Regions from separate parts of the Limnomicrobium aquaticum genome, predicted to be linked through region 2. Evidence: riboswitches for the same ligand, from Rfam matches in the RefSeq annotation. Region 2 holds a riboswitch; each other region holds the start of a gene.

Region 1 (5,451 bases), on a different contig from region 2:
ACCAGCGCGCGCGCCGCATGGGGCGCAATGAGGCCGATGAAGCCGATGGTTCCGGTGAAGGAGACGGCCGCCGCCGTCAGCAGCGCGGTCAGCACGAAGGTGCGGCGGCGCAGCGCCCAGGTCTTGACGCCAAGGCTTGCCGCATTGTCCTCGCCGAGCCGCAGTGCCGTCAGCTGCCAGCAGTCGCGGATGATGAAGGGCAGGGTGGCGGCGAGAATGACCGCGACGGTCAGGACTCCGCCCCACGTCGCCTTCTGCAGGCTGCCGAACAGCCAGAACACGATCTGCTGCAACACTTCCGGCGAGGCCATATATTGCAGGAAGGATTGCAGCGACTGGAAGAAAAAGAGAACCGCGATACCGGCCAGAACCAGCACTTCAGGGCTCGCCCCGGTGACGCGCGCAATCAGATAGACGATGGCCGCCGCCACCAGCGTCATGGCGAAGGCGGCCACCGGGATCGCATAGATCGCCGGCAGCGGCAGGCTGAGTTCGAACAGGATCGCCACCGCAGCACCAAAACCGGCAGCGGCGGAAAAGCCCAGCGTGAACGGGCTTGCCAGCGGATTGTCGAGGATGGTCTGCATCTGCAATCCCGAAAGGCCGAGGCACGCCCCGACCAGTGTCGCCATCGCGGCCTCCGGCATGCGAAGCTGCCAGAGGATCGTGGCGGCCATGCGGTCGGCCCCGTGCGGCCCGGCAAGAAGTGTCGGAATGAGCGTGTCGAGCGGCATGCCGGACGGCCCGGTCGAAAGATCGACGGCCAATGCCGCGACCAGCGCCAGCCCGCAAAGCGCCAGCGCGACGAGTTTCCCCGTCGCGCCGGCCCGCGCGGTCCTTGAAGCCGGGCTTGCAAGAACGGCGGCCTCGCTCATTGGACGGCGGCCTTGTATTGCTCGATGAAGACGCCAGTGGCCTCGATCGGCAGCCAGGCCTTGTAGAAGGCGCGGATCTCCGCATTTGGATCGACATCCTCGAACGCCTTCGGATGCAGAACCTTCGCCATGTAGCGCACATAGACGAAATCGGAGAGCGTGCGGCTGCCGCCGTGATAGACGGCGTGAACCTCGCCCGCCTTCACCGCCGGCAGCTGATCCCAGCCGGGCCGCTTCAGATAGGCGGCGATCCGCTGGTTGACGACCGCCGGGTCGGCGCCGAAGCCGACCGAAACGGCCTGCGGCTTGCTCAACCATTCGGAGCCGGCGAGGAAAATGGCGTCGGGCGCGGCGGACAGCACATATTCCGGACGCAGCGGCCCCCAGTTGCCGACCTGACCCTTGGCGATATTGACGCCGCCGGCCATGTCGATCACCCCGGCCCACATCGTGTCGCCATAGGAATTGCCGAACTCGCCCGGACCCTTCTGGGCAAGCTCCACATAGACCTTCTTCGGCGGACCGCCTTCGGTTTTCTGGGCTTCCTTCACGCGGGCAATCGTGTCCTCGACAGAGCCCTTGTAGAAATCGCCGAGCTTTTTCGCCCGCTCCGGCTGGCCCAGCACCGCGCCGAGAACCGTTGTCGAGCGCAGATGCTTGTCGAGCGTCTGCGCATTGTAATCGATGACGACGACAGGGACGCCCGCCGCCTCGAACTGCTTCACCGTCTCGCCCAGCGCCTTGAACTGCCAGGCGGCGAGGATGACGAGATCCGGCCGCGCCGAAATCGCCTTTTCGACGGAGAACGTGCCGGCCTCGGCATCGCCCACATCCACCTTGTCGGCAATGGAAGGGATCGCCTTTACATAGGCCGCATATTGTCCCGGCCGCCAGTCGCGCCAGACGGGGGCGGAAACGGCAACGACGCGGTCCATGACGCCCGGTCCGCCGACCGCCATGAAGTCCTCGAAGTTGAAGCCGAGCAGAATGCGCTGCGGCGGCGATGCGAGCTCAACCTTGCGATCGAGAACGTCGGTGACGGTGGCCGAAAGCGCGGTGCTTGCGCCAAGGAGAAGAGCGGCGGCGGAAAGCGCCAGTGACTTGAAGATGGTCATGCTGCTTTTCCCTTGCTGCTGCGCGCCGAGGTCGTCGGGTTGTTGCCGGATGCGATTTCCTTCAGTCGCTCGGGGCGGGTGAGTGTCACGATTTCGGCATGGGCGTAGTCGATCACGCCGTCGCGCTTGAACTGGTTGAGCGTGCGGCTCACCGTTTCAATCGTCAGCCCCAGCCAGTCGGCCAGATCGCTGCGCGTCAGATAAAGCGTCAGCACCGGGCGGCCCTGGCGCAGCTTGCGGGGGAATTGTTCGGCAAGGTCGAGAAGCCCGTTGGCCACCTTTTCCGCAGCATTCATGCGGCCCAGCAGCGTGGCGTGGCGGGTCAGCCGCATCAGCGCCTCCAGCGCGGTCTCGGCTGCCAGTGCGGGGTTTGCTGCGGGGTCCAGCACCTCGACCTCGGTATAGGTCAGCGCCTTGATCGAGCGGTTGCCGTCATGCGCGGGCTGCTGCGCAATCGCCCGGCCGGGTCCGATAATGTCGGTGATCTGCCGGCGTCCGTCGGCCAGAAGGTGGTAGACGGCAAGGCAGCCATCAACAACGCGGTAGAGCCGCGGGCTCGTCTCGGAAACGCCGAGATCTTCGCCGGGCGCGATGAAGTTGACGAAGGATTTCACCGTCTCCACCGGTTTCAGGCCGATATGGACGGTGACGGGATGCGGCAGGATCGCTTGCCGCGTGTTGACATGAAGCATGGGAAAATTCCGCTTGGCTGGCGGATTGCGCCGCCTCGATGAGGGTGTGGCGCGGATCCGCTCGTGACAGAGGGCGCCGCACGACAAGGTCGCGGCGCCGGTTCGGTCTGTCAGGCGGATGCGGGTGGTGCGCGCGGGCCGGCGCCGGGCGGATAAAGACGGTGGCGAAGCGCATCCGGTCGCGCCGGATCGAGCCCTTCGGCCACGATGACGAGGCGCGCGCCGGCCGTCTCGGCTGGAACGGGCAGGATCACGTCATGATGATGAAGCCCGAGACTGTCGGCCCCCAGCTTGACGATCTTGCCCTGGCCGGAGCCATCTGGAATGGTGACGCAGAGCGACGGCAGCGAGCCGTCCGGCAGCATGTAGGCTGCGATTTCTTCGCTCGACAGCGCGCGCGAATTGGCCTCCGCCGGGGCTGAAAGCGCAAGCGACAGGAGAGCGATCGCGCAGAAGAAGCGCGTCACGATCCCCGTCAATGTCGCCCGTTTCGACTGCATCGGCAGATAAATTCCCTCGTCCTTCACCACGGATAGGCCGCAGGACGTGAAACGTCAATGCGGCATTCTTGCCCAATCGGTGGGGTGATTCTCCATCCGTTATCAGACCGGATAGCTCAGATCGCGACGGAAGACTTTGCGCTGGCGCAACTCCACAAGTCTGTGGCGCTCACCCGCTTGCCCGCGGCCAACAAACCATCTAGCACTTGTCACAGTGGTTCCATCGCGCCTTGAGGCGCGAGGATTAAAAGGGAACACGGTGAGGCGTATCCATCAGGACCCGAAACCGTGGCTGCCCCCGCAACTGTGAGCGGAGAGCCTTCCTTCGAATGCCATTGGTCTGAGGCATGTCCCTGCGCGACATGCCAGCAAAGATGACCGATAAGGCGAAGGAAAAGGCGAAGACCCGCAAGCCAGGAGACCTGCCATGGACCGCCGCAGCCACAAGGCTGCGGTTCGACAAAACACCTTTTGCGCGGTGGGCGCAAAGCAAGGAAACGAATATGCATATCGAACCTGGAATCATCGATCCCCTGCGCGTGGCAGCCGCCAATGCCGCAGCACTCGCCGTTGTGGCCACGCAGCTCCCGGCGCTCGTCCGCGCGCCGCTCAACATCGTCAAGACCGGCCTTGCGGCGGTGGTCTTTTCCGTCCTCATGCAGTCCTGGCATCTCGCCGTCGGCCCGTCCGAACTGCATCTGATCGGCGCAACGACCGTCTACCTGCTCTTCGGCTTTACGCCGGCCATGCTGGGCTTCGCGCTCGGCCTCCTGCTGCAGGGCTTCTTCTTCGAGCCGCAGGATCTCCTCCATCTCGGCGTCAACTCGCTCTCCCTCATGCTGCCGCTGGTGGCCGTCCACGAGACCTTCGGCAAGCGCCTCTTTGCCGCAAACGCGGCTGACCGCTTCAGCTTCGCCCGCGTGCTGCGCATCGATGCGGTCTATTATGCCGGCGTCTCCGCCATGGTTGCCTTCTGGCTGATGATCTCGAATGACAGTTTCGCCCTTGTCGACTGGGGCCGCTGGGCGCTCGCCTACATGCCCGTCTTCGGTCTCGAGGCGCTGATCACTTTCACGACGGTGACGATCATGAAGACCTGGCGCAATTCGGGCGCGCTCGCCCGCTTCACGGAGCTTGGCCGGCTGAACTTCGCCTGATCCAATTACTGTTTCACCCTTTGGAAAGGGCGGGCTCCTCGCGGAGCCCGCCCTTCTTTCGTGATGCACAGTTTCAGGATATGAGGAAAAAAATCCCAAAACATTCGTCAAATTTCCGAAAACTTAAGAAAAAACAATCATAGATTGCTGAGGGCGGCTTCCAAACATCCATGGAATCCCTCTAGGGTGTATGAATAAATTCCTATCACGTAGGAGGCTTTCATGAATCTCAGCAAAGATCCGGGGGCGGCAGAGCGCACCGAACCCCGCGCGCCGAGGCGGCAACCTGCCCGGCAACCGCTTTCGGCGCTGCGCGATGCGCGGCCGGAACGCATCATCTGCCAGTCGGTGCGGCTGATGACGGCGGAATTTCTCTTCGTCTGCAGCGACCGCATCGGCATGCGCCGCGAGCGTCGTCGGCTCGCCTGCCATATCCGTCAGATCGCCATGTATGTCTGCCATGTCGCACTGCAGATGCGCATGACCACCATCGGCGAGGGCTTCGGCCGCGACCGCTCCACCGTGGCGCATGCCTGCGCGGTCGTCGAGGATCGCCGCGACGACCGCGACTTCGACGAATTCGTCGCCGCGATCGAGCGCATCGCTCTTCTCGCCTTCGGCCATGTCGGCGAGGTCGCCAATGACTGAGAATGCGACGAAATCCGTGCCGGCGCTGCTCCGTTTCCTCAAATCCCTGCCGCCCGCCGGTGCGCAGATTTGCGCGACCGCCGCGCCAAAGACGGGTGCATCGGCCGCGACGCTTGAACTGCGGACGCCGACGGCACGGTTCGGCGTTGCGCCCGCCATCCTGCTCCTCGCCGCCCGGCAGGGGCTGATCGCCCGTGAAGGCACGCGCATCCGCCCGCTGCCCGAGGCGCAAGCCTATCTGGCGCGCCACGAAACGCCCGAGCCGGACTTTGCTCGCCCGCATCGCGACATCGAGGAGACAACCGCTTCCGTCGATGGCGAGACCGTCCGTGTCACCCGCAACCTCGCCGAATCACCGCTTTCAGCGCTTGAGCGGCTGAAGGGCAGGGCGGGCGAGACCTATTTCCCGTGCGAGGCGCTGGCTGCCGGCGAACGCCTGCATCTGGATTTCACCCGCGGCCAGC
Region 2 (5,451 bases):
GGGGCGGTTCTTGTCGAGATGGACGCAGCTTTCCGTCAGCACCAGTGTCTTGATGCCGTGCTCCGCCAGCGTATCCGGCGTCACCTCGCCGCCTGGCTTCATGCCGTAATACCAGCCGGCGAAGAAGAAATCGGGATTGGCCGAGAGGATGTTTTCCATCGTCGGATATTTCGGCGCAAGCTCCGGGATCGAGCCTTGCTCCTTCTTGAATTCGTCGTCCAGCTTGTACCAGCCGGACACGCCGGTGATGCCGACGATTTCGGGCTGGAGGCCGAGCGCGAAGGCCATCTTGGACATGTTGATGTCGTTGATGACGGCCCGCTTCGGGGCGGCCTCGAAGGTCAGCGGCTTACCGCAGCTATCGACCGTGACAGGAAAGGCAAAGGCGGAGCTTGCGGCCAGCGACAGCAGCAGGCCGAGGGTCAGGCGTCTCATGATGGTTCTCTCGGTCAGTGATGGGTCATGGAAAGGTCGAAAACCGTCAGCTCGCGGTTTTCATGCGGATGCGGCAGGCGCAGCAGATCGATACCGAAGACCTCGCGCACCAGATCGCGCGACAGGCTCTCGTCCGAGGAGACGAGCCGGCCGTCGCGCATGACGGCCACGCGGGTGGCGAAATCCGGCACGAGATTGAGATCGTGGAGAACGGCAACCACCGTCAGATCGAGTTCCGCGACCAGCGCCAGCAGCGCACCGCGAGCACGCGGGTCGAGATGGTTCGTCGGCTCGTCTAGGAAAAGAAAGCGTGGCTCCTGCGCCAGCGCGCGGGCAATCTGCGCCCGCTGGCGCTCGCCGCCGGAGAGAAGTCCCATTTCGCGCCTGGCGAGAGCTGAAAGTCCTGTGCGTTCCATGGCCGCGTCGATCAACGCGGCCTCCTCCGCGCGCGTCTTGCGCATCGCATGCGGAATGCGGCCGAGCGCGACGTAATCGCGAACCGAAATGCGCCGGTCCGGCTGGTCGGCCTGGCCGACGACGGCAATCTGGCGGGCGCGATCGATGGGTTTGAGACCATGAAGCGGCTTGCCGTCAAGCTCGACGGAACCGGCATACGGGCGGCTCATGCCGCACATCAGTTTCAGCAGCGTCGTCTTGCCTGCCCCGTTCGGGCCGATGATGGCCAGGCGATCGCCGTTGCGGATGTCGAGTGAAACGCAATCGACAATCGACGCGCCGTTTGCGGTGCGGAAGGTCAGGTCCTGGGCTTTGAGCGCAGTCAAGGTCATCTCATCTCTCGGCAATCGGCGCTGGAGAAGGATGATCGGCCATCAGAACGCCAAAACGCGCCCGATGGTCATCAGCACTTCCCGGCACACCCCGTCCGGTTGCTACGTGTCTTGACGGCAGGTCTCCTGGCTTGCGGGTCCAAAGCTCTATCTGCCTTCCCGGCCTTGTTCAGGCCAGTGGCATCGTTGACAGAGCCTCACCGCTTACAGTTGCGGGGGCAGCCATGGTTTCGGCCCCATTCGGGTCGTCCTCACCATGTTCCCTATTAATCCTTCCGGCTTGGCCTTCAGGAACCGTCACCGCCAGTTATGCGCCGCGCCGGACAATTGTCAAGCACGACCGCCGTCGCTTCATTACGTAATGTTATTACATTACATAATCGGAAGGCGTCAAGCTCGCTGGTGACGACAAGGCTAATTTGTCGGGCTCACGCGGGATTGCGCGGCGGCTGAAGCGACTTGCCCTGCACGAAAGTCAGCGGCACGATCTCGCCCCGGCGGCGGCCGATCTCCTCGTCAGGCGACAGAAGATCGAGCACCGTTTCACCCAGCCGCGTGCCGAGCGCATCGAGGTCGAGCCGGAAACAGGCGGGCGCAGGATTGAGAAAGCGCATCAGCGGGTTTTCGCGGAAGGCAACGACAGAAATATCCCTGCCGGCCTCAATCCCCATTTCTGCGAAGGCCGCATAGACGCCGGCGGCCGTCACTTCGGAGCAGAGCAGCAGCGCCGTCGGCTGGCCCGCCATGCCAGCCACCTGCTTGCCGAGGCTGAAGCCGCCGAGTTCGCTGGTCGGCACGCGGATGAGCAGGCTCTCATCCACCGGGATACCCGCCTCCGCCAGGCCCTTCAGATAACCGGCCTTATAGTGATAGCCGAGCGCGACATCGTTATCCGGCAAACCGACGGCGATGCGCCGGTGGCCGAGCTTCACGGCCTCCTGCACCGAGCGGCGCGCCACGCCCTCGAAATCAAGGTCGATCCAGGAATAATTGCCCGGCGTCTCGCTGCGGCCGAGCGTCATGAAAGGGAGTTTCGACTTCGCCAGTTGCGCGATGCGGTGATCGACGCGGCGCGTGGCGGTCATCACCAGCGCATCGACGATGCCGCGCGCGATGACACGCGACAGGAACTCGACCGGATCGTCCGCCGAATGGCAGGGCAGGATCACCAGATCGTAGCGCTGTTCGGCGAGATAGAGGTTCATCGCATCGAGCACGACATAGAAGAACTGGTCGCCGGCCTGATGCGCGGGATGGCCCGTCTCGATGACGAAGCCGATCGTGTTCGTTGCCCCGCGCCGGAGCGAGCGCCCCGACTGGTTGGCGACATAGCCAAGTTCGGTGGCTGCTTTGAGAACCTTTTCAAGTGTTTCCGGGTGAACGCCGGGGCGGTTGTTGAGCGCACGTGACACCGTTCCGATGGAAATATTGAGATGGTCGGCCAGCCGACGGATGTTCATAACGCGTGCCTCGTAAACGTTTCCAAGATTTTCTTGACACGTCTCTAGACCCATGGCAACTTTCGTAAACGTTTACGAGACGACCGCGACGGAGGAAGCGCGGCGTTCTGGGAGGAGATCTGGTATGCTGACCGCCGTCATGGCGGGGTGCGGAGCTATGTCCGATGGATGGCTCGTAGCACTTCGTGAAATTCCCTTTCTGAAGGACAATGTGCGCCTCGTCGGCATGGTCGATCTCGACCCGCAAGTGGCCGTGCGCCGCGCCGAAAAGCATGGGCTCGATGGCATTTCCATCAGCGACGATCTTCCCGACATGCTGACTCAGCTGAAGCCCGATCTGCTCTTCGATCTCGTCGTTCCCCCGGCCCGCTTCGCAGTTGTCGAGGCCGGTCTTGCAGCCGGCTGCAATGTTCTTTCCGAAAAGCCGATGGCGAACACGCTTCCCGAAGCCAAGGCACTGGTCGAGCTTGCGGAAAAGTCCGGCAAGGTCCACGCCGTCATCCAGAATCGCCGCTTCCTTGCCGGCATCCGCCGCGTCAAGGCGCTGATCGAGACCGGGACGCTCGGCGAGCTCACCGCAGTGCATGTCGACTTCTTCATCGGCGCCCATTTCGGCGGCTTCCGCGACGCGATGGACCATGTTCTGCTGCTCGACATGGCGATCCACACATTCGATGCCGCCCGCTATCTCATCGCCCGCAAGCCAGTCTCCGTCTATTGCCGCGAAACCAATCCCAAGGGTTCCTGGTATGCGCATGGCGCGGCAGCGGACGCGCTGTTCGACTTCGAGGATGGCGTGGCCATGACCTATCGCGGCTCGTGGTGCGCGGAAGGGGCGAATACGGCCTGGGAAGCCACTTGGAGGATCATCGGCACGAAGGGCACGCTGCTCTGGGACGGCAATGAGGGCTTCGAGGCCCATGTCGTCGCCGGCGATGAAGGCTTCTTCCGGCCGCTCGAAGCCATTGAAGTCCCGCCGCTCGGCGAGCCGCTGATCGAGGGCCACGGCGGCGTGATTGCCGACTTCGTCCGCTCGGTCCTGAACGGCGCTACCCCGCTCACCGTCGGCTCCGACAATATCCAGAGCCTCGCCATGGTCGCCGCGGCCATCGAGAGCGCCAACGCAGGCGAAAAGCGCCGCGTCGATTTGACTTGAAAGAGGAACCTCCCATGACCAATCCCGCAAAAGCGATCCGCATCGGAACCATGGTCGCCGCCCATGGCGGACAGGCCGCCGAGCGCATCGGCCAGATTGCCGATCTCGGCTTTGAAAGCTTCGAGCCCTTTTTCTGGCAGACCACCAACGGGCAGAACCTTGCGGATCTCGGCAAGCGCTGCGTGGAAGCAATCGGCGACCGCGATATCACCATCTCGACGCTCGGCATGTTCGGCAATCCGCTGGAAGGCGACAAGCTGGACCTGGAAACGCTGCAGGGCTGGAAGGATTGCATCGACAATGCCCACCACTTCGGCGCGACCTGCGTTGCCGGTTTCACCGGCCGCGTCCGTAACAAGCCGCTGACCGACAGCCTGCCGCGCTACCGCGAAATCTGGAGCGAACTGGCAAAGCGGGCCGCCGACAAGGGCGTGAAGATCGCGTTTGAGAACTGCGCCATGGACGGCAACTGGCAGACCGGCGACTGGAACATCGCGCATAATCCGGATGCCTGGGAGCTGATGTTCAACGAAACGCCGGACGACAATCTCGGCCTCGAATGGGAGCCCTGCCACCAGCTCGTCTATCTCATCGACCCGCTGCCGCAGATCCGCAAATGGGCAAGCAAAATCTTCCACGTTCACGGCAAGGACGCCACCGTGCGCTGGGATGTGGTGCGCGAGCACGGCATTTTCGGCAAGCATCCCTTCGTCTTCATGCGCACGCCGGGCTTCGGCGACAGCAACTGGACGGACATCATCAGCGAGCTTCGTCTGGGCGGCTATTCCGGCGCCATCGATATCGAGGGCTGGCACGATCCGGTCTATCGCGATGCGCTGGAAATGACCGGCCAGGTGCGTGCGCTCAACTACCTGAAAGATTGCCGCGGCGGCGACTTCGTCGACATCACGGCGCAATATGAAGGCGGCGACCCGTCGCTTTTGTGAGGAGGAGACGCCGGTAGACCGGCAACATCGTCATCATGATCAAAGGAGGAGTATCATGACTATTGCAAAGCTGATGGGCGCGGTCGCGCTTGTAACGCTCTCGACGCCCGCATGGGCGGAGCCTGTCACCATCAATCTCTGGACCGTCGACCGGCCCGGCGAATATCACTACAAGATGGCCGAGGAATTCTCGGCCAAGAACCCGGATATCAAGGTCAATGTCCGCTCGGTCCAGTTCCCGGACATGGTCAACGAGCTGGCGAAGGCCATGGCGACCGGCGAAGCGCCGGACGTGACCTACATCGACAACCCGGACGTCGCACTCTTTGCCTCGCGCAAGCTGCTGCTCGACATGAAGCCGATGATCGACAAGAGCACCGTCATCAAGCTCGACACGATCTTTCCCGGCCCGCTGGCGTCCGTCAGCTACAAGGGTGGCGTCTACGGCGTTCCGCGCGGCGCCAACACGATCGCGCTCTACTATAACGCCGACCTGTTCAAGGCCGCAGGCCTCGATCCGGCCAAGCCGCCGAAAACCTGGGACGAGCTTTACGCGGCCGCCAAGAAACTGACCAACAAGGACAAGGGCGTCTATGGTCTGGCCTTCTCGGCAACGGCCTCGGAAGAAGGCACGTTCCAGTTCCTGCCCTGGCTGCAGATGGCAG
Region 3 (5,451 bases), on a different contig from region 2:
GACGACCGGCTGCTTGCCGACATGAAGGCAATCGCCGGAATTTCGGGCGCGCTCTTGGCCACGCCGCCCGAAATGCGCATAGCAGCGGCGGCCTGAAACAAAGAGCGGCTCCCGGCATTGTTAAGCACAAAAGCACGTGGCGATTGCGACCTCGGGCCGATTGGCCCACAATATGGGTTCTCATCACATGCATTGTCTGACCCACGGGAGCCGCCAACTTGGTTTGGTCCACAAGACTTAGTCAACGAATTTGCGCGGGCGCGATGACCCTCCTGGCGGGTCTTGCCGTGGCCGGACATGCCGGCGCGACCTCCATATGCGGTTCGATCCGCATGGAGCTGAACACGGATGTGGAAACGATCGGCAACACGCGGGAAACCCGCGTCTACCAGCAGGCCATCTCGCGCCAGCAAAACGAGATAGACCGTGTGCAGCGCGACCTCCGGCGCTTCGGATGCACCTCGGGCAGCTTTCTGGTCTTCGGCGGCCAGAATGCCCAGACCTGCGACATGCTGAGCGGGACGCTGGACCGCATGTATGACAACCTCGCGGAACTTCAGAACCACGATATCCCCATTGTCACCCGGTCGATGAGCCCGGCTCGCCGCGCGAAACTCCTGGACGCACTGGAGCGCAATGGCTGCAACGACGTGCCCGATACGCCGCATGCATCCCGTGACACGTCCCCACCAGAGCCGGCAAGCTACGATCCGCAGCGGCGTCAGGAGCAACGTCCGCCGGGCATCCGCAATCTCGGTGGCGGCGACCGCGGAGGCAATCTGCAGACGGTGTGCGTGCGCACCTGCGACGGTGGCTTCTTTCCAGTCTCCACCAACACCAGCCCCGCAAGTTTCGAGCGCGACGCACAGGTCTGCTCGATGATGTGTCCGGGCGTGGAAACGGAACTCTTCTATCACGGCCTCGGCACCCAGGAGATGTCGGAGATGGTCTCGGCCAGCGGCGGCATGCCCTACCGGGAAGAGCCCTATGCCTTCCAGTTCCGCAGTTCTGCCCGCAAGCCGGACAAGTCCTGCAGCTGCAATTTCTCCGCCTATTACCGCGAGATGATGAAACGGGAAGCCGCAAAGGCGAGCGGCGCGGAGATCGCCCCGCAGGGAAATTCCCTGGCTGAACCTGTTCCAAAGCCCGAAGAGCCGTATTCCTCGATCCTGAAACTCGATACGAAGAGGCCCGACGCCGAAACCCCGCCCAAACCGGCGCCAAAGCCCGCGGCTAAGACAGAAGCCGCGCCCGAGCCGGGACCGGCCCTGCCCTACGATCCCTCGAAGGCAAACGTCCGCAAGGTCGGCCCGCAATTCTTGCCCGGCAAGGATACGACAATGGACCTCCGGCACCCGAAGGATGCGACGGCAAACTGACCTGCTCAGGCTGACGACGCATCGATGCGGCCCCGGAGCTTTGCATGCAGGCTCGGAATGGAGAGTGCCAGCATAAGAAGCAGGGCTGCGGCAGCCGACAGCCAAGTCAGCCTGTCTCCAAACAGAAGTCCACCAAGAACTGCCGCAAACACGAGAGAAATATAGTTTGCGAATGCAACAGTCGTGGCGCCGAAATCCCGGATAATCTTCAGATAGATCAGCAGGGCCACGCCCTCGCCCAGCGAAATCGACATGACCGCGGGTATGTTGCGACCGACCTCCGCCAGCTCCCCGAGAGAACCCGACACCGCAAATCCGAGCAGTGCCGCTACCGATAGGACCAAAGCCTGCGCCTGCCCCACATGGATCGCATCCGCCGACTTGGGCCAGCGCGACGCCACGAACACGGTGTTGGCCGCATAAAACACGGGCACGCCAAAAGCAGGCAGGAGGAAGACCCAATCGAAATGCGGCACCGATCCGGAAAAACCCGTGTCGAAGGCCACGAGAAGCGCGACACAGAAACCGAGTCCGATGGTCAGCAGCTTAATCGCCGTCACGCGCTCCGTACCGGTGGCCGCCGCAAGCGCAAGGGTGATCACCGGCATGGTGGAAATGATGACGACAAACACGAAAACCGGCAGTCTGGGCGCAACGACGCCTTCCAGGATAAAGGGCATCACGAACCCCAGAATGCCGTCGATGATGTAAAATGTGATGGTCGCTCGATCGAGTGGCGGCCATGAGGCGCGGATAAGCGCGATCGTCGAGAAGACAATGGCCATCCCAATGATTGAAGCGGAAACTGTTACTTGCGTCGAAATTCCGGCGAGGCTTGCCTCCTTGATCGCGACGATCCGGAAGCTCCATAGAAAGCCCAGCAGAATGAGAAGGCCGACCTTCAGGCCGGATCGCGATGAAGCGGGCGGCTCGCCGCTGTGATCGCAGGGTTGCGGCGTGTCTAAACCTGACTTTTCTGCTGGCGTCATGCCTGTCTCCCGGAGTTGACAGCCTGCTTCTACAACCTCAACATTGGTTGAGATCAAGGAGAATCTCATGCCGAAGACACGATTGAGCATCGGCGAAGTAGCAAGGCGCAGCGGATTGCCGATTTCGACGCTGCATTTCTACGAGCGGAAGGGATTGATCGCGGCCGAGCGCACGGCCGGGAAACAAAGGATCTATCCCCGCGCCGTCCTGCGGCGAATTGCTGTCATCAAGGTGGCTCAGAGCGTAGGCATTCCGCTTTCGGAGATCGCTGCTGCCCTTGCGATCCTTCCGTCCGGCGAAATGCCGTCTACACAGGACTGGGCGCGTCTGGCGGAACGGTGGCATGACAGCCTCAGCAGACGCATCGCGCTTCTGACGGCGCTCCGGGACAAGATGTCCTTGTGCATCGGCTGCGGATGTCTCAGCGTGGAGAGGTGTCCCTTGCTGAACAAGGACGACCACCTTGCAGAATCGGGCTCCGGTGCCCTTCTTCTGAAGCCATAAGCCTAATGAAATGGGAAATCACCTGCCCCCTTCGCCCTGCCAGCCCTCCTCGAACACCAGCTCCTCAAGCGGCAGCCGTTGCCGCCAGCCCTTGAGGGCCAGTTCCGGCTCCGTATAGAGCCTGTCGACAAAGCCGACGCAAAGCCAGGCGATGATCTGGACATGCGTCGGAATCCCAAGGCAGGCCTTGACCTCGTCTTCATGGAAGATGCTGACCCAACCGACGCCCACGCCCTCCGCGCGGGCCGCGAGCCAGAGATTCTGCACCGCACAGACGGTGGAATAGGCATCCATTCTGAGATTATGCGTGCGCCCCAGGATCACCCTGCCGCCCCGCGTCGGATCGCAGGTGACGCAGATAGACAGCGGCGCCTGTTCAATACCTTCGAGCTTCAGCCGCAGATAGGCCGCCTGCCGCTCGTCCTCGAACATCGCCGCAGCTTCCGCATTGGCGCGGGCAAAGGCCTGCGCGACACGCGCCCTGGTCTCGGGCTTCCGCACAAGAATGAAATTCCAGGGCTGCATGAAGCCGACGGAAGGCGCGCTATGGGCCGCGTTCAAAAGGCGTTGGACAAGGTCATCCGGCAAGGGTGTCGGCAGAAACTGGCTGCGGACATCGCGGCGCGTCTGGATAGCGCGGTAAACGGCCGCCCGCTCATCGGATGAAAAGGCTCCCGCCTCGGCGAGCGCATCGCACTCTGCCGCAAGATCAAGCTTCGCCATCGCAAATCCCCGCAATGCGAAACCCGCCCGCCGTCCGCGCAGGCTGAGGCTATCTCGCCAGGCCGGTCTTCTGGCTTGAGGATCAACCGCCAGAGTCGCTTGGGCCTTCCCGGATCACTCCAGTGGCCTGTAGCCCGCCCAAAAAGAGCGATGGCTCCAACATGCGACCAGCGTCCCCTCTCACAGCGTTGGGCACGCGCCGGATTTTGACCGGCTTCCCGATTCTCCCGCTTGCGCGGGCACCTGACACGGAAGGAGATTGCATAGGGAGAGTGGGAAGGCAAGGGAGGACGCCCTCCTCTCCCTTTGTGGAAGAGGATAGCATGCCCCAATAAGCCGAAGGCGATTGGCCCGGCAGGCCGAAGGCGATTGGCCCGGCAGGCTTGGTGAGGTGTGATTGCGTCAGATGCTTGGGGGCCCAATCGGGACCCCTCACCTGGAAAATCTGGCACTTAGCTAAAGCTAAGGTGCTGATTTTCCGTCCTCTCCCACACGGGGAGAGGCGCGACTCAAAACAGCCCCACCTTGCGGCACTCGCGCTCGGCCTCATACCGGCTGACCCCGATATCCGCGAGCTGCTCGTCGGTCAGTTCCGAAAGCGCAATGCGCGAGCGATTGAGAACGAAGGCCCAGCGGAGTGCGGCAAGGACTTTCGCAACGCGGGTACCAAATGTCACGGTCGTGACCGGGGCCCGTTCGAGCGATACACCGTCCATCATTGTCTCCATCGTTTCCATCATTGTCACCCTTCTTGCGGACCTTTCTTGCCTACCGCTGAAACCTAGCTATAATGCCTTATCAATTGACTCGCAGATTGCTGCAATACGGATAATTGTCACCATGACAAATTGGCTACCATCACTGCAGGAAGGTTCGGGACCGCTCTATGTGCGGCTGGCCGATCAGATCGAGGCCGACATCGCCGCCGGCATTCTGCCGCCCGGCGCAAAGCTTCCGCCCCAGCGCGACTTGGCCTATGACATCAAGGTGACAATCGGTACAATTGGCCGGGCCTATGCCCTGGTGCGCGAACGTGGCCTTGTCTCGGGCGAGGTTGGGCGCGGCACGTATGTCCTGCAGCAACAGGAGGAGCCGGCCAATGACGGACGCGACCGCATCGTCAGCGCCTTCTCAGGCACCCGCCTGCCCGTCCCGCCTGCGGGCAAGCTGCGGTTTGATACGACCGCAGCGCCCGATGTGGGACAATCAGGCCCGATCGAGACATTCCTGACGCGCACCGTGCGCGACTATCGCGACGAGATTTCGAGCTACACCCGCATCATACCGGAACGCTGGAAGGAAGCGGGGCGCAAGTGGCTTTCCAACGCCTCTTGGCAGCCCACGGTCGACTGCATTGTTCCCGTTCTTGGCGCGCATGCCGGTATCATGTCGGTCATCCACGCGATTTCGCAGCCGGGCGACTATATCGCCTTCGAGGAACTGACTTATGCCCAGGTGTCGCGCGCAGCAGCCATGACCGGCCGGCGCATTGTCACCGTAGCCTCCGATGCGGTCGGCATTCTGCCGGACGATCTGGAGCGCGTTTGTGCCCAGAAGCATCCCAAGGCCATCTTCCTCATGCCGTCTGCCCAGAACCCGACCGCCGTCACGCTGTCGGTCGAGCGGCGCAAGGCGATTGCGGAGATCGCGCGGACCCATAATGTCTGGCTGATAGAGGACAATCTCTATGGCGCCATGGCCGAGGACGGCCTGCCCTTCCTCGCCGAACTCGCGCCCGACAAGACCTTCCATATCGGCGGGCTTTCGAAGTCCGTGGCCGCCGGCGTGCGCGGCGGCTGGGTCGCCTGCCCGCCGCATTTCGCCGCACGCGTCAACATCACCCACAAGCTCTCGA
Region 4 (5,451 bases), on a different contig from region 2:
TAGAGACTCAAGGAATAGGTCTCGCGGATTTCGCGCCCATCATTCCCCGCATTGGTCGGCCCGGCCATCAGGAAGTCCATGAGCATGTCGCCGTCCGCCGGAATATCTGCAACCGGATAGCCCGCCCCCGCCATCTCCTTCAGAACCTCGACGGTTCCGGCTGGGGTATCGAGCCCCACGCCATTTCCCAGTCGCCCGTCGCGGTTCGGATAGTTCGCGAGCACAATGGCCACCCGACGCTCCGCAGGAGACTTCCGCCGCAGCCGCACCCAGTTGGCCGCCAGATCGGCGACGAACCAGACGCGCCCGTGCTCAGGCACATGCGAGACGATATTGGCCTGAACCCGCTCGTCAAATCGCGCCGCCGCCTTGAAGGACACGGCCCGTGTCATCACTCGCCCGTCGGTCTCGGTCAACGACACATGCATGGCCAGATCGCGCGCCGACAAGCCTTGCGGCGAGGCTTCCCAGGCTTCTTTCGAGGACGAGGAAAACACCACCTGAAGCACCACCGCCCCGCCCTCATCCAACACGCCGGGCCGATACTCGGCGCCGGGCGGCGAAACGGCAAAGCCGGTCGCATTGATCACCACATCGGGCTTCACCTCGGCAAACACATGCCGCACCGTCTCCTGACTGACCGCATCCTTGAGGCTAGACACGAAGATGGGCAGCGCCTTGATGCCTCGCGCAGTCAACGCCTCGACCAGCGCCGCCACCGGCGCGGTCTCGCCGGATTGCACCAGTGCCCGGTAGAAGCAGATCGCAACAGTGCCACCGCCGCCAACTCTCCCCCCTTTAGGGGGAGATGTCGGCGAAGCCAACAGAGAGGGGGGCGCCACGGCAGACTGGGAGGTTACCTCCCTCTGTGACCGCCACGCATCAAGCCCAACTACACCCTGCCCCGGCCACCAGATCCCCGCCTTCAAAAGCGGCGTCGCAGGCGCCGGCCGATCCGCCTCGGCGAGCATTGCCGCGCAATAATCGAGAAACCCGCGGGCATTCGCCTCGCCCCCCTCGACGAGATAGGAATGCAACGCCTCGTAATCACCACGCGAAATGTTGGAATAGCCGACCAGTGCCGGGTCAGGTCGATCATCGCCCGGAAGCGCAGCTATCAACGCGCCCGAACGGCTCGCAGCCGCATGAAAAGCTTCCAGCAGATATTGAAAATACCCCGCCCCGCCGAGCGCACGCACGACGACAAGCTTCGCGTGTTTCAGCGTCCGCTCAACATAGGTATCGACCGACATCGGGTGTTTCAGGCTCATCAGGCTCGCCAGCCTCAACGACGGCCCGCCCCAGCCTTCAGCGGCGCCAGCCACCGCCGCAAGCTCGGTATCGGCCGCCGACAGAAACACGATATCCCCCGGCGACTGCCCGAGATCAACCGCCTCGCCGCCATCGGCTATGGAACCCTTTTGTGCGAGAAGAAGATGCATCGTGGCGCAATCAAGCCGCTTCGAGCGGTTCTATGGCGGCAATGACATCCGCCTTTTCCGCCCGCGCCACAGCAAGCTCGTAGCCGACCTGCATGTTCATCCAGAAATCGGGCGTTTTCCGGAAGAAGCGCCCGAGGCGCAGAGCCGTGTCGGTCGTGATCCCAGTTTCCTCGGCAACAATTCGCTCGATCCGCGTACGTGGCACCTGCAAGCGGCGCGCCAATGCGCCAGCGCTCATATTCAACGGCAGAAGGTATTCTTCCCGAAGGATTTCTCCGGGATGGATCGCGGGCAGCAACTCAAAGATTTCCCTCATGACATTCAACCTTTGTGATAGTTCGGCGAGCGCGCCTCCATCCGTCTCCCCCCTTGTGGGGGAGATGGCGGCAGCCAGAGGGGGCTTAAACACCAGCGCCCGCTTACCCGCGAGAATGCCCCTCCCCAACCCTCCCCACAAGGGGGAGGGAGTACCCTCATCAAATCCCCTTGATCGCCGCAATGATCGCGGCATCGTCCATCTCGTCATGCAGCCCGATCACCACGAGCTTCGTCGCCCGCGTCTCGCCCGGCTTCCACGGCCGGTCGAAATAGGTTTCGATGCGGTTGCCGACAGCCTGGATGACGAGGCGCATCGGCTTGCCGGGAACATCCGCGAAGCCCTTGAGGCGGAGGATATCGTGCGTCTCGATGATGCCCTTCAGCGCGTCGGCAAAAGCGGCCGGATCGGCGACCGGACCGTAATCGACGACGAAGCTTTCGAACTCGTCGTGATCATGGTCATGCGGCGCACCTTCATGCTCAAGCTCATGATGCGACTTCCGGTTTTCGATATCGTCTTCCGTGCCGACGCCAAGGCCGAGCAGGACAGAAGCCGGAACGTCACCGCCACGGCTGACCACCATTTTCGGCTTGCGCGCCGTCGCATTCGAAACGGCCTCGCGCACGGTTTCGAGCCCGGCTGCGTCGAGCAGATCGGCTTTGTTGAGAATAACAAGATCGGCGGCCGTCAGCTGGTCTTCGAATAGCTCTTCCAGCGGGCTTTCGTGGTCCAGCCCCTCGTCCTCGGCGCGCTGCGCGTCGATGGCATCATGGTCGTCGGCAAAGCGCCCGGCTGCCACGGCGGCGCTGTCCACCACGGTGATGACACCATCCACCGTCACGCGCGTCTTGATCCCCGGCCAGTTAAAGGCGGCGACGAGCGGCTGTGGCAGGGCGAGACCGGAGGTTTCGATGACGATGTGATCCGGCAGGTTGTCGCGCCCCAGCAGCTTTTCCATCGTCGGGATGAAATCATCAGCAACCGTGCAGCAGATGCAGCCATTGTTGAGTTCGATGATGTCGTCCTCGGTGCAGTTCTCCGCGCCGCAGCCCTTCAGCACCTCGCCATCGACGCCCAGATCGCCGAATTCGTTGATGATCAGCGCGATCTTCTTGCCGCCCGCATTGGACAGCAGATTGCGGATCATCGTTGTCTTGCCAGCACCCAGAAAGCCCGTGATTACGGTGGCCGGTATCTTCTGCATTCTCGTCAACCCTTCATCTTGAGCGGCAGCCCGGCCGCCACGAAATAAACCTCGTCGGCCACAGCCGCGATTTTCTGGTGTAGCCGGCCGGCATGGTCGCGAAAGGCGCGCGCCATGGCATTATCCGGCACGATGCCGAGACCGACTTCATTGGAAACGATGAAAATCCGCGCCTTTGCGCCGGCAATCGCGGAGACTAGCCGGTCGAAGGCGTCGTCCACGTCGCGCTCCGCCATCATCAGATTGGTAACCCACAGCGTCAGGCAATCGATGAGAATGGTATTCTCCTCGAAGTCCAGTGGAGTGATCGCGCAGGTGAGTTCAAGCGGCGCTTCGATGGTCGTCCATTCCGGCCCGCGCCGGCTTTGATGCTGGCCGATGCGCTCGCGCATCTCCGCGTCCCAGGCCTGGCCGGTCGCGATATAGTGAAGCAGCAGGCCGCTCTCGCGCGCCAGCCGTTCGGCAAGCGCGGATTTGCCCGAGCGGGCACCGCCGAGAATGAATGTGCTGCGCGTCATCGCGCCGCTCTCGATGGAGCGTTGAAAACCTGCGCCAAGACAACCTCCGTGCTGCGAGCGCCTGATCTGAACGGAGAATGGCAGGTCTCCTGGCTCACGGCTCCCGGTCTAGAAAAAGACCATCGGCGGCCCTCGCCTTCCCGGCATTGCTGCGCATCTTGAGAGGTGGACGATTCGTAGAAAAAGAGGCGTCCGGCCCCGGTTGTTCAAGACATGCATGCCAGTGGCTTTTCGCGCATTCCTGACGCCCGCACCCATTGCAGTTTCAGATTTGCGTGACGGGCCGACCTCACCGTTCTACAGTCGCGGGGTCGGCTGCGATTGGAAATCCGCATGAAGCGGCTTTCGTCGCATTCCCTCTTCGTCTCCGGTTGCCCGGAGAAACCATTCAAGTAACGGGAAAAGGGTTAGGCGCGATGGACGCGCATGTCAATCGAGCAGACTGCCGAGCCACCGCTTGTCCAGCACCGCCTCAAGCTCCTCCGCCACCTGATCAAGCGCCTGATCGACCGTCTGGCGATATGATTGAGCACCACCTTCAACCCCGAAGCTGGCGAGAAGCGCCCGCCTGTACGCATCCGAGCCGAAGAGCCCATGCAGATAGGTCCCCATCACGCGCCCATCGCTCGAGATCGCGCCATCGGCCCGGTTGTCGATGGACACGGAAGGTCGGGAGCAATCAACACCCTGCGTTACACCGAGGTGGATTTCATAGCCCGTGAGCGGTGTGTCATATTCCAGCGAGCGCGCAGAGGAATTCCGCACCGTCTTTTCCGGCGCCATCTCCGTTTCGACATCAAGAAGCCCGAGCCCCGCAATCTCCCGCTCCTCGCCTTCCAGTCCGAGCGGGTCCGTGATCCGGTTGCCGAGCATCTGGTAACCGCCGCAAATGCCGATCACCCGGCCGCCCCGGCGGCGGTGCGCGAGAAGATCGCGATCCCAGCCAAGGGCGCGGAGCGCCTTCAGGTCGCCAATCGTGGACTTGGAGCCCGGAAGTACGACAAGCCCGGCATCGGCGGGCAATGGCTCGCCCGGCTTGACGAAGACAAGCTCCACCTGCTCCTCCGCCACCAGCGGATCGAGATCGTCGAAATTGGCAATGCGCGGCAGCATGGGCACCGCCACCTTCAACGCGCCCGCGCCCTTTGAGACCAGCCGTTCCAGCACGACCGAATCTTCTGCCGGCAGACGCCCGGCCGATTTGAGCCACGGCACGACCCCGAAGCATGGCCAGCCGGTAAATCCTTCGATCTGCCTGATCCCCTCATCAAACAGGCTGACATCGCCGCGAAACTTGTTGATCAGATAGCCGGTGATCATCGCGCGATCCTCTCCCGGAAGGATCGCATGCGTCCCGACCAATGAGGCGATGACACCGCCCCGGTCGATATCCCCGACCAGAACAACGGGAACATTCGCCGCCGTCGCAAAGCCCATATTGGCGATATCGCCTGCCCGCAGATTGATTTCAGCGGGAGAACCAGCGCCCTCGACCACGACAATATCCGCGCCCGCCTTCACGGTCTCGAAGCTCTCGAGCACAGCGCCCAGCAATTGCGGCTTCAGGCGCTGGTAATCGCGGCCCTTGGCCTGCCCAACCACCTTGCCTTGCACGATGATCTGGCTGCCATTTTCCGATTGCGGCTTCAGCAGAACCGGGTTCATGTGAACGGAGGACGGCACCCGCGCAGCCATGGCCTGCAGCCACTGTGCCCGCCCGATTTCGCCACCATCGTCGGACACGGCTGCATTGTTGGACATGTTCTGCGGCTTGAAGGGTTTCACCTTCAGCCCGCGATTGGCCGCAATCCGGCAAAGCCCTGCGACAAGCACGGTCTTGCCGACATCCGAGCCGGTCCCCTGAAGCATGATGGTCTTGGTCATGGGGCGTGTTGGTAGCATCGCAACGGATGCTTTAAAAGCGCGAAAGCCACACAGTCGCCGAGCGAACCATGTGGCTTGCCGATA

What was found. Region 2 has a riboswitch for cobalamin ahead of ABID16_RS13410 (ABC transporter ATP-binding protein). Riboswitches for the same ligand answer to the same signal wherever they lie in the genome.
Region 1: another riboswitch for cobalamin. It lies ahead of ABID16_RS08130 (energy-coupling factor ABC transporter permease); the one in region 2 lies ahead of ABID16_RS13410 (ABC transporter ATP-binding protein).
Region 3: another riboswitch for cobalamin. It lies ahead of bluB (5,6-dimethylbenzimidazole synthase); the one in region 2 lies ahead of ABID16_RS13410 (ABC transporter ATP-binding protein).
Region 4: another riboswitch for cobalamin. It lies ahead of cobU (bifunctional adenosylcobinamide kinase/adenosylcobinamide-phosphate guanylyltransferase); the one in region 2 lies ahead of ABID16_RS13410 (ABC transporter ATP-binding protein).

Annotation. Positions count from the first base shown of each region.
Region 1 covers NZ_JBEPMB010000001.1:1,623,049-1,628,499, reverse strand. Annotated here, with positions in the region: gene ABID16_RS08150 (FecCD family ABC transporter permease) at 1-875, opposite strand, end outside; gene ABID16_RS08145 (ABC transporter substrate-binding protein) at 872-1,990, opposite strand; gene ABID16_RS08140 (Crp/Fnr family transcriptional regulator) at 1,987-2,682, opposite strand; gene ABID16_RS08135 (hypothetical protein) at 2,793-3,182, opposite strand; cobalamin riboswitch at 3,389-3,626, shown strand; gene ABID16_RS08130 (energy-coupling factor ABC transporter permease) at 3,686-4,339, shown strand; gene ABID16_RS08125 (helix-turn-helix domain-containing protein) at 4,562-4,987, shown strand; gene ABID16_RS08120 (DUF6456 domain-containing protein) at 4,980-5,451, shown strand, end outside.
Region 2 covers NZ_JBEPMB010000003.1:385,152-390,602, reverse strand. Annotated here, with positions in the region: gene ABID16_RS13415 (ABC transporter substrate-binding protein) at 1-435, opposite strand, end outside; gene ABID16_RS13410 (ABC transporter ATP-binding protein) at 450-1,223, opposite strand; cobalamin riboswitch at 1,323-1,537, opposite strand; gene ABID16_RS13405 (substrate-binding domain-containing protein) at 1,652-2,683, opposite strand; gene ABID16_RS13400 (Gfo/Idh/MocA family protein) at 2,808-3,839, shown strand; gene ABID16_RS13395 (sugar phosphate isomerase/epimerase family protein) at 3,854-4,786, shown strand; gene ABID16_RS13390 (ABC transporter substrate-binding protein) at 4,842-5,451, shown strand, end outside.
Region 3 covers NZ_JBEPMB010000001.1:814,160-819,610, reverse strand. Annotated here, with positions in the region: gene ABID16_RS04075 (acyl-homoserine-lactone synthase) at 1-96, shown strand, start outside; gene ABID16_RS04070 (DUF2865 domain-containing protein) at 264-1,379, shown strand; gene ABID16_RS04065 (DMT family transporter) at 1,385-2,458, opposite strand; gene soxR (redox-sensitive transcriptional activator SoxR) at 2,436-2,873, shown strand; gene bluB (5,6-dimethylbenzimidazole synthase) at 2,892-3,596, opposite strand; cobalamin riboswitch at 3,640-3,858, opposite strand; gene ABID16_RS04050 (DUF1127 domain-containing protein) at 4,106-4,336, opposite strand; gene ABID16_RS04045 (aminotransferase-like domain-containing protein) at 4,437-5,451, shown strand, end outside.
Region 4 covers NZ_JBEPMB010000001.1:618,903-624,353, reverse strand. Annotated here, with positions in the region: gene cobN (cobaltochelatase subunit CobN) at 1-1,442, opposite strand, end outside; gene ABID16_RS03095 (HigA family addiction module antitoxin) at 1,453-1,758, opposite strand; gene cobW (cobalamin biosynthesis protein CobW) at 1,919-2,965, opposite strand; gene cobU (bifunctional adenosylcobinamide kinase/adenosylcobinamide-phosphate guanylyltransferase) at 2,971-3,483, opposite strand; cobalamin riboswitch at 3,546-3,887, opposite strand; gene ABID16_RS03080 (cobyric acid synthase) at 3,913-5,367, opposite strand.